DNA from 2 places in the Vallitalea okinawensis genome. Region 1 is predicted to be linked to the other one. Evidence: predicted binding sites of a transcription regulator. Region 1 holds the regulator's gene; the other holds the start of a gene.

Region 1 (7,053 bases):
TACCTGCCGGTATATCCACTTCGATTTTTTTCTTATTCTTAACTTTCCCTGAACCATGACAAGTATTACATGGATCACTGATAATTTTTCCTCGACCGTGGCAGACACTACAAGTTCTTACTTGAGTCATAGCTCCAAATAAAGTGTTTTGTTGGATTCGCTCTTGCCCAGTACCATGACAACGAGAACACGTATCTGGCTTTGTACCTGGCTTAGCTCCTGAACCTTGGCAGGTTTCACAATCCTCTGTGATCATCACTTCGATAACTTTTGAAGTGCCAAAAGCAGCTTCATCAAATTCTATTTGAACTGATGTTCGAACGTCTCCACCACGACGCGGTCCATTTCTTCTTCCTCGATTACCGCCCATACCAAAGAAATCACCAAAAATATCACCGAATATATCACCCATGTCAAAATCATAGGTTCCACCTGCTCCACCATTACTAAATGCAGCATGACCAAATTGGTCGTATTTTGCTCTTTTATCAGCATTACTTAAAACATCATAAGCTTCAGAGGCTTCTTTAAACTTATGCTCTGCATCTTCATCATCTGGATTCATATCTGGATGGTACTGTTTTGCTAACTTACGATAAGCTTTTTTTAACTCTGCTTCCGTCGCATTCTTATCGACATCTAATACCTCATAATAATCTCTTTTTTGCTCCACTTACTCATTCACCACCGTTATTATTTATAGTTATTTCATAGGGAATAAAATCACCTGATTATTTTGTGTCTAAGTATTTCTTTTTCTATGCTTTCAAAGAAGCCAAAGATATGATCTTTGGCTTCTGTATTATTCCATCTATTTATTTTACACTTCTTTGAAGTCTGCGTCAACTACATCATCATCATTTCCTTGCTGTGGACCTTGGTTAGGATCTCCTTGGAAACCCGCTCCATCAAATCCAGCACCTTCTGGAGCACCTTGCTGTTGATATAATTTAGTTGATAACTCTTGGAAAAGTTGCATAAGCTTTTCTTTTTCAGCATTAATGTTATCAATATCCGCATCTGTCATAGTCTCAGGTGTAGTCTTTTCAAGAATATCTTTTAAGTTTTTCATTGATGCTTCAACGTTCGCCTTTTCGTTGTCATCAATCTTATCACCTAAATCTTTAAGTGTTTTCTCTAATTGGAATACAAGTGAATCTGCTTCATTTCTTGTATCAATAGCTGCTTTACGTTTTTCATCTGCTTCAGCAAATTGCTCAGCTTCTTTTACAGCTTTATCAATTTCATCGTCAGATAGATTAGTAGAAGCAGTAATAGTAATTTTTTGCTCTTTACCAGTTCCTAAGTCTTTAGCAGCAACATTAACAATACCATTAGCATCGATATCAAATGTTACTTCAACTTGAGGAATACCTCTTTGTGCTGGTGGAATACCATCTAATCTAAATCTTCCAAGGGTTTTATTATCTTTAGCCATTGGTCTTTCACCTTGTACAACGTGTATATCAACGGCTGTTTGATTGTCTTCTGCAGTAGAGAAAACTTGACTCTTCTTCGTTGGAATCGTCGTATTTCTTTCAATAAGATGAGTTGCTACACCACCAAGTGTTTCAATACCAAGTGATAATGGTGTTACATCAAGTAATAAGATATCGCCAGCACCTGCATCACCAGCTAATTTACCACCTTGTATAGCAGCACCAATAGCTACACATTCATCAGGGTTAATACCTTTGAAAGCATCTTTTCCAGTAATTTTCTTAACCGCATCTTGAACAGCTGGGATTCTAGTTGAACCACCAACTAATAAAATTTTGTCAAGCTCAGAAGCTTCTAAGCCAGCATCACTTAATGCCGCACGAACAGGTCCCATAGTTCTTTCAACTAGATCTGCAGTTAATTCATCAAATTTAGCTCTTGAAAGCGTAACATCTAAATGTTTTGGTCCTTCAGCTGTAGCAGTGATAAAAGGTAAATTAATATTTGTTGTTGTCACTGTTGATACTTCTTTTTTAGCTTTTTCAGCAGCTTCTTTTAAACGTTGCATTGCCATTTTATCTTGGCTCAAATCAACGCCTTCTGTTCTTTTGAATTCATCTACTAAGAAGCGGATAACACGATCATCAAAATCGTCACCACCAAGACGGTTATCACCGCTAGTCGCTAATACTTCGATAACCCCTTCACCAATCTCGATAAGAGATACGTCGAATGTACCACCACCAAGGTCATATACCATGATTGTTTGCTCATGCTCATTATCTAAACCATATGCCAAAGCTGCAGCTGTTGGCTCATTAATGATTCTTTTTACATCTAAACCAGCAATTTTACCAGCATCTTTTGTAGCTTGTCTTTGGCTGTCAGAGAAGTACGCAGGTACTGTAATAACAGCTTCTGTAACATCTTCACCTAAATAATCTTCAGCATCTTTTTTTAGTTTTTGCAATGTCATAGCTGAAATTTCTTGAGGTGTATATTTTTTATCGTCGATTGTAACTTTAAAATCTGTACCCATATGTCTTTTAATAGAGATAATCGTTTTATCTGGGTTTGTAATTGCTTGACGCTTTGCAGGTTCACCTACTAATCTTTCATCTGTTTTTGAAAAAGCCACTACGGATGGTGTAGTTCTAGCACCTTCTGAGTTAGCAATAACTACAGGCTTTCCACCTTCCATAACAGATACACATGAGTTCGTTGTTCCCAAGTCTATTCCAATAATTTTTCCCATTTCGCATCCTCCTAAACTTATATAAACGGGCTGAATACCCTTCTATTATTAAATTAATTTGCTACCTTTACCATACTATATCTAAGTACTGATTCCTTATACATATAGCCTCTTTGAAACTCTTCAACAACTTCATTATCACCAAATTGCTCATCTTCAACGTGTGTTACTGCACTGTGATAATTAGGATCAAACTCATTACCAACTGCTTCAATAGCTTTTACACCTAACTCTTCAAGAACAGAAGTAAATTGCTTATAGATCATATCAATGCCTTTAACAAAGGAATCTTCTTTTTGATCTTCTTCCAGAGTACCAAGGGCTCTTTCAAAGTTATCCACTATTTGTAATATTGGTTCTAAGGCATCCTTTGCACCACTTTCATACATTGAAGACTTTTCCTTGACAGTTCTTTTTCTAAAGTTTTCAAATTCAGCCATAGTTCTTTGTAAGCGATCAAGATAGTCAGTAGCTTCCTCTTCTTTAGACTTTAACTGTTCTTCTAAATCAGTCACCGCAGTATCAGAAACTTCTTCATTTGTCTCTTGATCAACTTCTTCAATCACTTCTTCTAATATTTCTTCACTGCATTCTTTTTCATTGTGGTTCATGTAGTAAACCGCCTTTCTATTACCTAAATCCTCGCTTTTAGCTAACATATCTAGGATCTAGGTATGTTTACTGGTTATTCACGTTTATGAAAATACTTAATATTCAACAAGGGATCTACTTGTCTAACCAAATATTCTAATGTGGATACAACTTTACCATAATCCATTCGTGTAGGACCAATAATACCTATAGCACCTACTGTCTCACCACCTAATTTATACGTCGTGGTAATAATACTACATTCCTTGAGCTCTTTCATACTATTTTCTCCACCAATGGTGATATTTATAACCTCATTACGATTTTCAAAATCAGTATTATTCAACATTGTTAGTACGGTATCTTTTTGCTCTAATAAATGAATAAGGTTTTTAGCTTTAATAATATCATTAAACTCAGGAAAGTTAAGTATGTTTGTAGTTCCACTTGTATAAATATCAAAATCTTCGCTATGCTGTAAAGTTTCTGAAACAGCATCAAGAACATTATTGAGAATCTCTCCATGAATACCCATTTCTCTCTTAATCGTTTGTATGAGAGGTAGATTAATATCTTCAATAGTTAATCCTTGTAAATAGGCATTTAGAAGATTGGTTAAGGTTGTTAATTGATTATCTTGAATCGGATTGTTGATATTAATAACATGATTCTTTACGATATTTCCATCAGTGACAATGACCAAAACAATGGATTTCTCATCCAATGGGATGAGTTGCATATGTTTTAGCTTAATTTTTTTGTATTGTGGCGTGGTGACGATGGAGGTATAATTGGTCATTACCGCTAATAAATCCGAAATTTCTTTTAATAGAAAATCTAAGCGCCCAACACGCTCCAGTAGAATTTTTTGCATGATATATACCTGTTCATCACTTAATGCAGGATGTTGCATTAAATGATCCACATATAATCGATACCCTTTATCAGAAGGCACTCTTCCAGCTGAAGTATGGGGCTGTACAATAAATCCTAAATCTTCTAAATCAGACATCTCATTACGAATTGTTGCGGAACTAACACCTAAATCATATTTTCTTGAAATAGTTCTTGATCCTACAGGCTCTGCAGTATCTAGGTAATTCTTAATAATAGCTTGTAAGATCCTTATCTTTCTGTCATTTAGTTCCATCCAATCACCTCTTTGTTAGCACTCCTCTCTATCGAGTGCTAACACTCATGTTTTAAAAATATCACTTGACTATTAATTTGTCAAGTGATTTTTGTATAAAGTATAAAAAAATTTATATTTAAGCTTTTTTTCTTGCATATCTACTTAACTTCAATCAACTATACTGTCACAATTCTATTCGTATTTCTTTTAGATTTATTCTTTTTACCCATTATTATTCATCAATCAAAAACTTACTAAATACTCTATTGGCTAAATCCATCCCTCTACGAGTTAATAAGAGTGAATTTTTCACTTCTTGTATGAGACCTTCCTTTAATAGATCATCTATTTGCTTACCATATACTTGATCTATTAGAATACCAAACCTCTTCTCAAAATCTGCTATAGCTATACCGTCCATTTTCCTTAATCCAAGAAACATAAATTCTTCCATCATTTCTTTAGTAGTAAGCGTAAAGATATTCTCTTTGTGAAACTGTCCCTGTTTTGCCTTTTGAATATACACTTCTAAGTCTTTAGTATGTTCATAACGCTGACCTTTGTAATAGGAATGAGATGCTAATCCTAATCCAACATAGGGTTTTAGATCCCAATAAACTAAATTATGTCTACAAGCATAACCTGGTTTTGAAAAATTGGATATCTCATAATGCTCATAATCATAATCTTTTAACATCTGAAGGCATGAATCGTACATATCCCTCTCACTTTGTTCATCTGGTAGATGTAACTGATTATTATGATACAAACCATAAAAAGGCGTTCCTTCTTCAATAATTAACCCATAAGAGGAAATATGTTCTGGTTTCATATGAGCTATTTGACTAAGCCCATTAATATAACCCTTCGTCGTTTGATCAGGAAGGCCAAACATCATATCTATGTTGATGTTCTTAATCCCGACCTTTCTCAAGCTTTCATAGTTCTGTTTAAATTCCTCAAAAGTATGAATTCGTCCTATCTTCTTTAATAAGTCATTCTCCGTTGATTGAAGACCCATACTTATACGATTGATGATTCCATTGCCAATAACATCTATTTTATCCTGATCCAGCGTTCCCGGGTTAGCTTCCATTGTAATCTCTGCATCTTTTGCAATTGAAAAAGATTTCTTCAGCCAACTTTGAATAGTATCCAGCTGATTCACAGATAAAATTGAAGGCGTTCCACCACCTATAAAGATGGTATCTATAATGCATTGCTGTAAACTTTCTCCAACTTGCTCTATTTCTAGACAAAGTGCATCTACATAATCTTGATAGAAAGCATTCTTTTTTGGATAAGAAGCAAAGTCACAGTAATAACATTTTGATTCACAAAAAGGTATATGGAGGTATAAACTAACTTTGTTCATTAGCTATCTAGTTTAAGGACACTCATGAATGCTGACTGCGGTACTTCTACATTACCAACTTGTCGCATTCTCTTCTTACCTTCTTTTTGCTTTTCAAGAAGTTTTCTTTTACGACTTATGTCACCACCATAACATTTTGCTAATACATCTTTTCTTAAAGCTTTCACAGTTTCTCTAGCAATAACCTTATTACCAACAGCAGCCTGGATAGGTATTTCAAATAGTTGACGAGGTATTTCTTGTTTCAATTTCTCAGCCATTTTTCTTCCGCGATCATAAGCCTTTTCTTCATGTACAATGAAGGATAATGCATCAACTACTTCCCTGTTAATAAGTATATCAAGTTTCACTAATTGGGATTCTTGATAACCTATGAGTTCATAATCAAAAGAAGCATAACCTCTTGTACGAGATTTTAAGGCATCAAAGAAATCATAAATAATCTCATTTAGCGGTAAGTTATAATGAACTAGCGCTCTTGTATCTTCAATATAGTCAATACTTAAGTATTGCCCTCTACGGTCTTGACATAACTCCATGATAGTCCCTATATACTCTGTAGGAGACATAATCTCTGCTTTAACCATAGGTTCTTCCATTAGCTTAATCTCTGATGGATCAGGCATGTCAGTAGGATTAGACATATCAATAATGGAACCATCACTCCTATGAATTTTATAAATAACACTAGGTGCTGTTGTAACAATATCTAAATTAAACTCTCTTTCAATTCTTTCTTGAATAATTTCCATATGCAGTAATCCTAAGAAACCACATCTAAAACCAAACCCTAAAGCAATAGATGTTTCAGGTTCAAACTGTAAAGACGCATCATTCAATTTTAACTTTTCTAATGCATCACGAAGATCACCGTACTTTGAACCATCAGCTGGATACATACCACAATAAACCATAGGGTTAACATCCTTATAACCTGGTAACTGTTCTGTAGCTGGATTTTCTACAGAAGTAACCGTATCACCTACTCTAGTATCTTGTACATTTTTAATACTTGCTGTAACATAACCAACACTTCCAGACTTCAATTCATCTGTTGGCATAAATCGACCAGCACCAAAGTAACCTACTTCAACAACTTCAAAATCCTTTTCAGTTGCCATCATACGGATTTTCATACCTTTTTTTATATGACCATCCTTAACACGACAAAATACAATAACGCCTTTATAAGGGTCATATACAGAGTCAAAAATAAGAGCTTTTAATGGATCATCGTCATTCCCCTCTGGTGATGGTACC
Region 2 (7,053 bases), on a different contig from region 1:
CTTTGTTCGTAATAATTAAAGGCATACCATAAGTCCCAATCATACCCCTCAGAAGCAGTCACCCTAGGATGATTAAAAGGTTGATAGTTAATATGATTAGGTCCAACATATGGTGCACTGTACCCTACTCTAAACGCAATTTCATTTGTATATGTATAATCATTATATGTGCCTTCTTCGACAAGATCAATAGCATTTAATGGTCTTTCACCGAATGGGTACGCTAAAGATCTTACTTCATAACCTGGTACTGCATTTGAGATCATTTCATCAACGATAGCCATTTCTTTCTGAAGTTCATCAGCTGATAAGGTATTTAAATGAGCATGTGTTGCAGTATGATTCCCTAAACTATAGTCGTTATCAACAAGCCATTGTAATCGTTCCCTATAAGTTCCATCGCCTTCTCCAAATGCATCGTCACCATTGATAAAAAAGGTTGCAGCTTTGCCGAAATCAGGGTGTTCCTTATAGAACTCCTCCATCATATAAACAGCGGTACCCTCTTTAGGTACTAAGGTACCATCATCACCTTTCGTTAAGGAGAATGATGAGGATAGTCCGTCATCAAACGCCAATACAATCGGTGTTAATCCAGCTTGTACAGTAATATTGTTATTTATATAATCTTCTATAGATATAGGACGATACCCATTTTCATACATGTAACTAAGATCTTTTTTAAAATCTTCTGCAGTTCGATGATAAGGTGGATTATCCATGATACCATGATACATTACCACCATAATGCTTCCGATTTCGTTAGGTTGAACCTCTTCATAGTTAATCGGCTCAGGTTCCAAAACCACTTCTTCTTTAGTCTCCTCTGTAGGTTCTTCTGTAGGTTCTTCTGTAGATTCTTCAGACTGATCTGTTTCTTCTGGTGTAACCTCTTCAACTTCTACTGGTTGAATGTTCTCTTCTTTTTCACTTATTTCATTATTAGGTTGAGGTTTTGGTTGGTCTGTATCACTACTGTTACACGCCACGAATACAAACGTTAACATGAGTGATAATAGTAAAATCATTGCTTTTTTCATTGTCTAGCCCTCTTTTCAGTTATATGTATTAACAGTAATATTTGTGGGTCAAAAGTAAAGTACTTTTGATACATAATTCAATAATAGAATCAATATCATTATTATAACACAAAATATATAGATTATATATATGGAACTTAACATGTTTTACCTTACCCAAAAAGATTATTGCTTTCCTTTAATATTGTGGGATTAAAGGCTCAATCAAATTGTTGGTTTTATAGTTAGTATTTAACTCATATGATATCCTGTGAATACTTTTATACATTTTAAAAACCTTATTCATAATTCCACACCTTGTTAAATAAAATATATTAACGGAAGGTTATAAGGAGGCTATAGTATGAGCACACCCAAAATTATCATACTCAAAATGAAAGATATTATTTATACAGCCCTGTTTGCTTTACTTGGTATAATTTTAATTATCGTATTGATTTACATGTTTATGCCCGGGAATTCTGATTCTGAACCAACCATTCATTATACCCCAGGTATTTACACGTCATCAGTTATACTCAACGATCAAGTCGTTGGTGTCAACGTAACTATATATGATAATGAAATACAAAGTATTAGCTTTAAAGATTTAGACCCTGATTTGTCAATGATGTATCCTTTGCTAGAAGAAACGATGACAAATATCAATGAACATATGGAAAAAAAGGGTGATATTAAAGAAGTTAAGCCTAATGATGGTGCTGTAGAAACTACAGCATATATAATGAACGCTGTTAATAGTGCTTTAACAAAGGCTGAGATAAAAGAATGAACACCATACATATAGTAAATTTTTTTTCAAAAAATTCTACAAGAAAAAAAGACTAGGGATTTAATCCTTAGTCTTTTTACATGCAACATGTTTTTGATTACATCATTCCCATGCCACCCATACCGCCCATACCTGGTGCTCCACCTGGCATAGCTGGTTCTGGCTCTGGTTGATCTGCTACAACTGATTCAGTAGTTAATAATGTAGATGCTACTGAGTTTGCGTTTTGTAATGCACTTCTTGTTACTTTAGCTGGGTCAATAATACCTTCAGCTACCATATCAACATAAGCTTCTGATAAAGCATTGAAACCAACACCTTCTTCGGACTCTTTAACCTTATTTACAACAACTGATCCTTCTAAACCAGCATTTGCAACGATTTGACGAAGAGGAGATTCTAAAGCTTTAAATACGATCTTGGCACCAGTCTTTTCGTCACCTTCTAATTTTTCAACTAAAGCTTCGATACCTTTAGTAGCGTGTACGTAAGCAGTACCACCACCTGCAACGATACCTTCTTCAACTGCTGCTCTTGTAGCTGCTAAAGCATCCTCAAGTCTTAATTTTTTCTCTTTCATTTCTGTTTCAGTAGCGGCACCAACTTTAATTAATGCAACACCACCTGCTAATTTAGCAAGTCTCTCTTGTAATTTTTCACGATCAAATTCGGAAGTAGTTTCTTCGATTTGAGCTTTGATTTGGTTAACTCTTGCATCGATTTCACCACGATCCCCATAACCATCAACGATGATTGTGTTTTCTTTCTGGATCTTAACAGATTTTGCTCTACCTAACATTTCTAATGATGTTTCTTTAAGGTCTAAACCAATTTCTTCAGAAACCACTTGACCACCGGTTAAGATAGCGATGTCTTGTAACATAGCTTTTCTTCTATCACCGAAACCAGGAGCTTTAACAGCTACACAGTTAAATGTACCTCTTAATTTATTAACAACTAATGTTGCTAATGCTTCACCTTCAACATCTTCAGCAATAATAAGTAATTTTGCTCCTGCTTGAACAATTTGCTCTAATACAGGTAAAATCTCTTGGATGTTAGCAATTTTTTTATCAGTAATAAGGATGTATGGATCTTCTAAAACAGCTTCCATCTTATCCATATCTGTTGCCATGTAAGGAGATAAGTAACCTCTGTCAAATTGCATACCTTCAACAAGTTCTAATTCAGTCTCCATTGACTTAGATTCTTCAACAGTGATAACACCGTCATTTGTTACTTTTTCCATAGCGTCAGCAATAAGTTGACCTACTTCATCGTCACCAGCAGAAATAGCAGCAACTTCAGCGATTTGAGCTTTACCAGCTAAAGTCTGGCTAACACCTTGGATATATACTACAGCTTCATCTGTTGCCTTTTTCATACCTCTTCTTAAGATAATTGGGTTTGCACCAGCTTCAATGTTTTTGATACCTTCTTGTATCATAGCTTGAGCTAATACAGTTGCAGTAGTTGTACCGTCACCAGCAACATCGTTAGTCTTAGTTGCAACTTCTCTAACAAGTTGTGCACCCATATCTTCGAAACGATCTTCTAATTCAATTTCTTTTGCAATTGTAACACCGTCGTTAGTGATTAATGGTGTACCAAATTTCTTATCCAAAACAACATTTCTACCTTTAGGTCCTAGTGTAACTTTAACTGTATTCGCTAATTGATTAACACCTGACTCTAAAGCTTTTCTTGCCTCTGCACCAAATTTAATATCTTTAGCCATTTATATAAACCTCCCTTTTACTATTGTACGATTGCTAAAATATCGTTTTGACGAACAATAATGAACTCTTCGCCTTCTAATTTAACTTCTGTTCCAGCATATTTAGAATAAATAACTTTATCGCCTGCTTTAACTTCCATTTTAACTTCTTTACCGTCTACAATGCCACCTGGTCCAACGGATACTACTTCAGCTTCTTGTGGCTTTTCTTTAGCTTGGTTAGGTAATACGATACCTGACTTTGTCATTTCTTCAGCCTCAAGTTGTCTAAGTACAACTCTGTCACCTAATGGTACTAAATTCATAAAAAATACCTCCTTACAGAAATTTCATATTGTTAGCACTCACCTTTAAAGAGTGCTAACTTCTTTAACTAGTTTATTAAATACCTAAAACTTATGCAAATATGAGAAATAGGAAAATATTAGCTTATACTCATTGTGAATCCTATTATTCCTGATTAACTCACTTATTCTCTTTATTACTCAATATTCCTATGCATATTGATTATGTTCCATTAATTTCTTACATATTATGTCCTGCTAAGTCGTTTTTATACCCATGTTAACCCCTTATTTACCAATTTTCTTCTCTCTTGCATAGTAAAATAAGTACTGCTGAGCAAATCCTGCTTGTCGTCCGAATTTCTCTTTAGCATAGACTTGAATAGCATCTAATTTCGTATCTTCTTTTAAATAAAAATACTCCATGACCCTTTTTACCCAGATATCAATTGGGAATACCTCATGACGTCCTAATGAAAAAAGAAGTACACAATCAGCTATCTTGTTGCCCACACCTTTAATCTGCAACAATTCCTTTTTAGCTTCTTCAGTAGTTAGCTCTTGTAGACCATGTAAATCTAATTCTCCAGTAAGAACTCTTCTAGTCGCATCAATAATATAGGGGGCACGGAAACCTGCCTTCAAATCTCTTATATCTTGCTCTGTAGCTTCTCTTAATTGCTCAGGCGTTGGGAAGGTATAGAGCTTCTCTCCATCATGGTCTCCAATGTAATCACCGTAAGCTTCTGAGATATTCTTAATGATTTTTTGAATATGAGGAATGGCTTTGTTTTGTGATATGATAAAGGATATTAAGCACTCCCATACCTCTTGTTTTATGATTCGCACACCTGGCTTATAAGCGATAGCTTCTTTCATAACCAAATCTTCTTCAAAACTACTCTTGATACCTCTGTAATCTCTATCCAAATCAAAATAATGTACCCAAGTATCATGATATTCTTCTAGGGTTGTATGATGGAAGTGGATTTCATTATTTTTTTGCATAACTTCTAATACCTTGCCATGAGCAATCACCTTATAGTGCCCATCATCTAATTTCATATATCTAAAACATTGTCCACACTCTAGGGTTTGTTCAAGATCAAAATCTTCTATTTCCTTAATAAATGTAGTCATTGCTTCCTCCTTCATAACCTGATAGTAGGGAATTGATTAGTCCTTTAACTATTATAAAAGAACCTCTCCACACAAACAACTGTTATATTGTAGGAGTTATATTTTGCTGTTTTCTTTCTTTTATTAATGCTTTTTGTAGAACGATAATACTTAGTGCTCCTAATATTGTATAAATAATTAAGCTGCCAAATCCGACTTGTATACCAAAAATGTCCCCTAATTTACCAACAAACCACATAAAAACATATTGCAACATGCCGCCCATCATAGAAATCCAACCAATCAGTTCTGCATTATCTTCTCCCAGATTCTCTTGCATCATCGTCATGATTAATGGATAAGTTAAGCTGGTAAATATACCTGTTAGTGAAATCAATATTAATTGCCCTGTTACTAATCCTAGAAGAATTAAAGCAAAGTTAGCACAGAAAGAAATCAGTAAACTCTTATATTCTCCTAAAGTTGTAACCACTTTACTAAGTAACAATCTGCTTATAGGAAAGCAAACCAGGAATAAGGTTAAGTAGTTAGCTGCCTGGAATTCAGTTAAGCCATTAGTTTTTCTTGCATAAATGATAAACCATGTGCCAACACCATACTCCCAAATCTGTGCAGATATGTATATGAAAATAAACATGATAACAACAGTACTCTTCATATTGTACTTAGCAGTTTTATTTTGATCCGTGTCCAACTTCTCTTCAGTAGTTATAACATCTGATGATTCCTTTACAAGGAATAAAAGGATCAGTAAAATGAAAACAGGGATACTAGACAAACTAATAATCATTTGCCATGTTATTCCTCTGCTCATTAGTTCGCTTAACATTTTAGGACCTATACTAAAACCAATGGATGCACCAAAGTGAAGGATCATTAACGCTTTTCCTCTATTCGCTGCTAGAACACCAGTGTACATATTTAAGGCTAAAATACAGAAACCAAACCCAAACATGTATATGGTAAACAAGGTATCAAATACAAAAATGGATTTAACTGTAATCATGGACAGTATACTTATACCAACAATACTCATGCCGATATACAACGTTGGTTTATGACCAAGTCTTTTGATACTGTGGCCAGATAAATAGATCGCTAGTTGCATGAGTATACCTGAAACCAGTACTAAGGTTGCTATATGACTGTAATCTAAATTATAATCACTTTGGATAATAGAAAAAATATTCGTTCGCAACGCTATTATAAAACATAACTGAGCATAAATCATTAAAAGTATAAAAATCGTTTTTTTAGAATTAGATTTCATTCATTTATCCCCCACCAGTATTATTTGTTCTCTAGAAAAAGTATAAGTCTGTATGTATGATAAGACAAGGGGCAATTTTATAGTTTTTTGACAAGATTTTTAGGTTGATTTCTGTTCATTTATCATGAAATTCAGATAAATACCTCTTTTCATATGTATGGGATGGAGAAGTATGTTATAATTGTTATATTTCAAAGTCTGGAGAGTTAAACTGAAATAATCAACTTTAGGTATTTAATGAGGTGAAAGGTATGAAGGAAAATATATATACGATTCCAGTTTTAGATGGATTTAAAGATGATCACGAATGTCCCTTTTGTAGTATGAAGAGTAAACTTGAACGAGATACCATCAATTTTGTGTTAGGTCCTTCTTATATGGAAGATGACGTAAGAACAGAAACCAATAAATACGGATTCTGTAAGGAGCATATTGAAAAACTGTATAAGGAAAAAAATCGTCTTGGCTTAGCTCTTATGTTACATACTCATATACTAAAAACACGTGAAGAGATGGAAAAACTACTAGCAACTCATCGTCCAAACTCAAACAGTGGTTTGAAAAAATTCTTTACTAAGGGTTCCGAAGATGGCTCAAACCCATTTCATTCCTTTATGGAAGAAAAGATCAATGGGTGTTATGTTTGTAACCGTGTTAACTCAACCTATGATCGGTATATTGATACTTTCTTTTTCTTATTGAAAAAAGATCCTAGTATGTGGGAACATCTTCGTTCAAGTAAAGGTTTTTGCTTTGAGCATTTTTATCAAATATACTCTGTTGCATCAGAGCATCTTAATCAAAAGCAA

Evidence for each region. The regulator HrcA, encoded in region 1, represses chaperone genes, less so after heat shock. The targets are predictions, from matches to a motif close to TGTTAGCACTCNNNNNNNNNGAGTGCTAACA.
Region 2: groES (co-chaperone GroES) is a predicted target of HrcA. The motif match lies at 3,886-3,916, and genes of this name have one in related genera.

The regions. Positions count from the first base shown of each region.
Region 1 covers NZ_PQDH01000018.1:14,554-21,606, forward strand. The annotation lists gene dnaJ (molecular chaperone DnaJ) at 1-673, opposite strand, end outside; gene dnaK (molecular chaperone DnaK) at 821-2,695, opposite strand; gene grpE (nucleotide exchange factor GrpE) at 2,749-3,306, opposite strand; gene hrcA (heat-inducible transcriptional repressor HrcA) at 3,381-4,436, opposite strand; gene hemW (radical SAM family heme chaperone HemW) at 4,651-5,793, opposite strand; gene lepA (translation elongation factor 4) at 5,793-7,053, opposite strand, start outside.
Region 2 covers NZ_PQDH01000002.1:151,264-158,316, forward strand. The annotation lists gene C1Y58_RS05875 (polysaccharide deacetylase family protein) at 1-1,040, opposite strand, end outside; gene C1Y58_RS05880 (hypothetical protein) at 1,384-1,812, shown strand; gene groL (chaperonin GroEL) at 1,910-3,550, opposite strand; gene groES (co-chaperone GroES) at 3,571-3,855, opposite strand; gene C1Y58_RS05895 (DNA-3-methyladenine glycosylase family protein) at 4,123-4,974, opposite strand; gene C1Y58_RS05900 (MFS transporter) at 5,057-6,244, opposite strand; gene C1Y58_RS05905 (DUF6062 family protein) at 6,496-7,053, shown strand, end outside.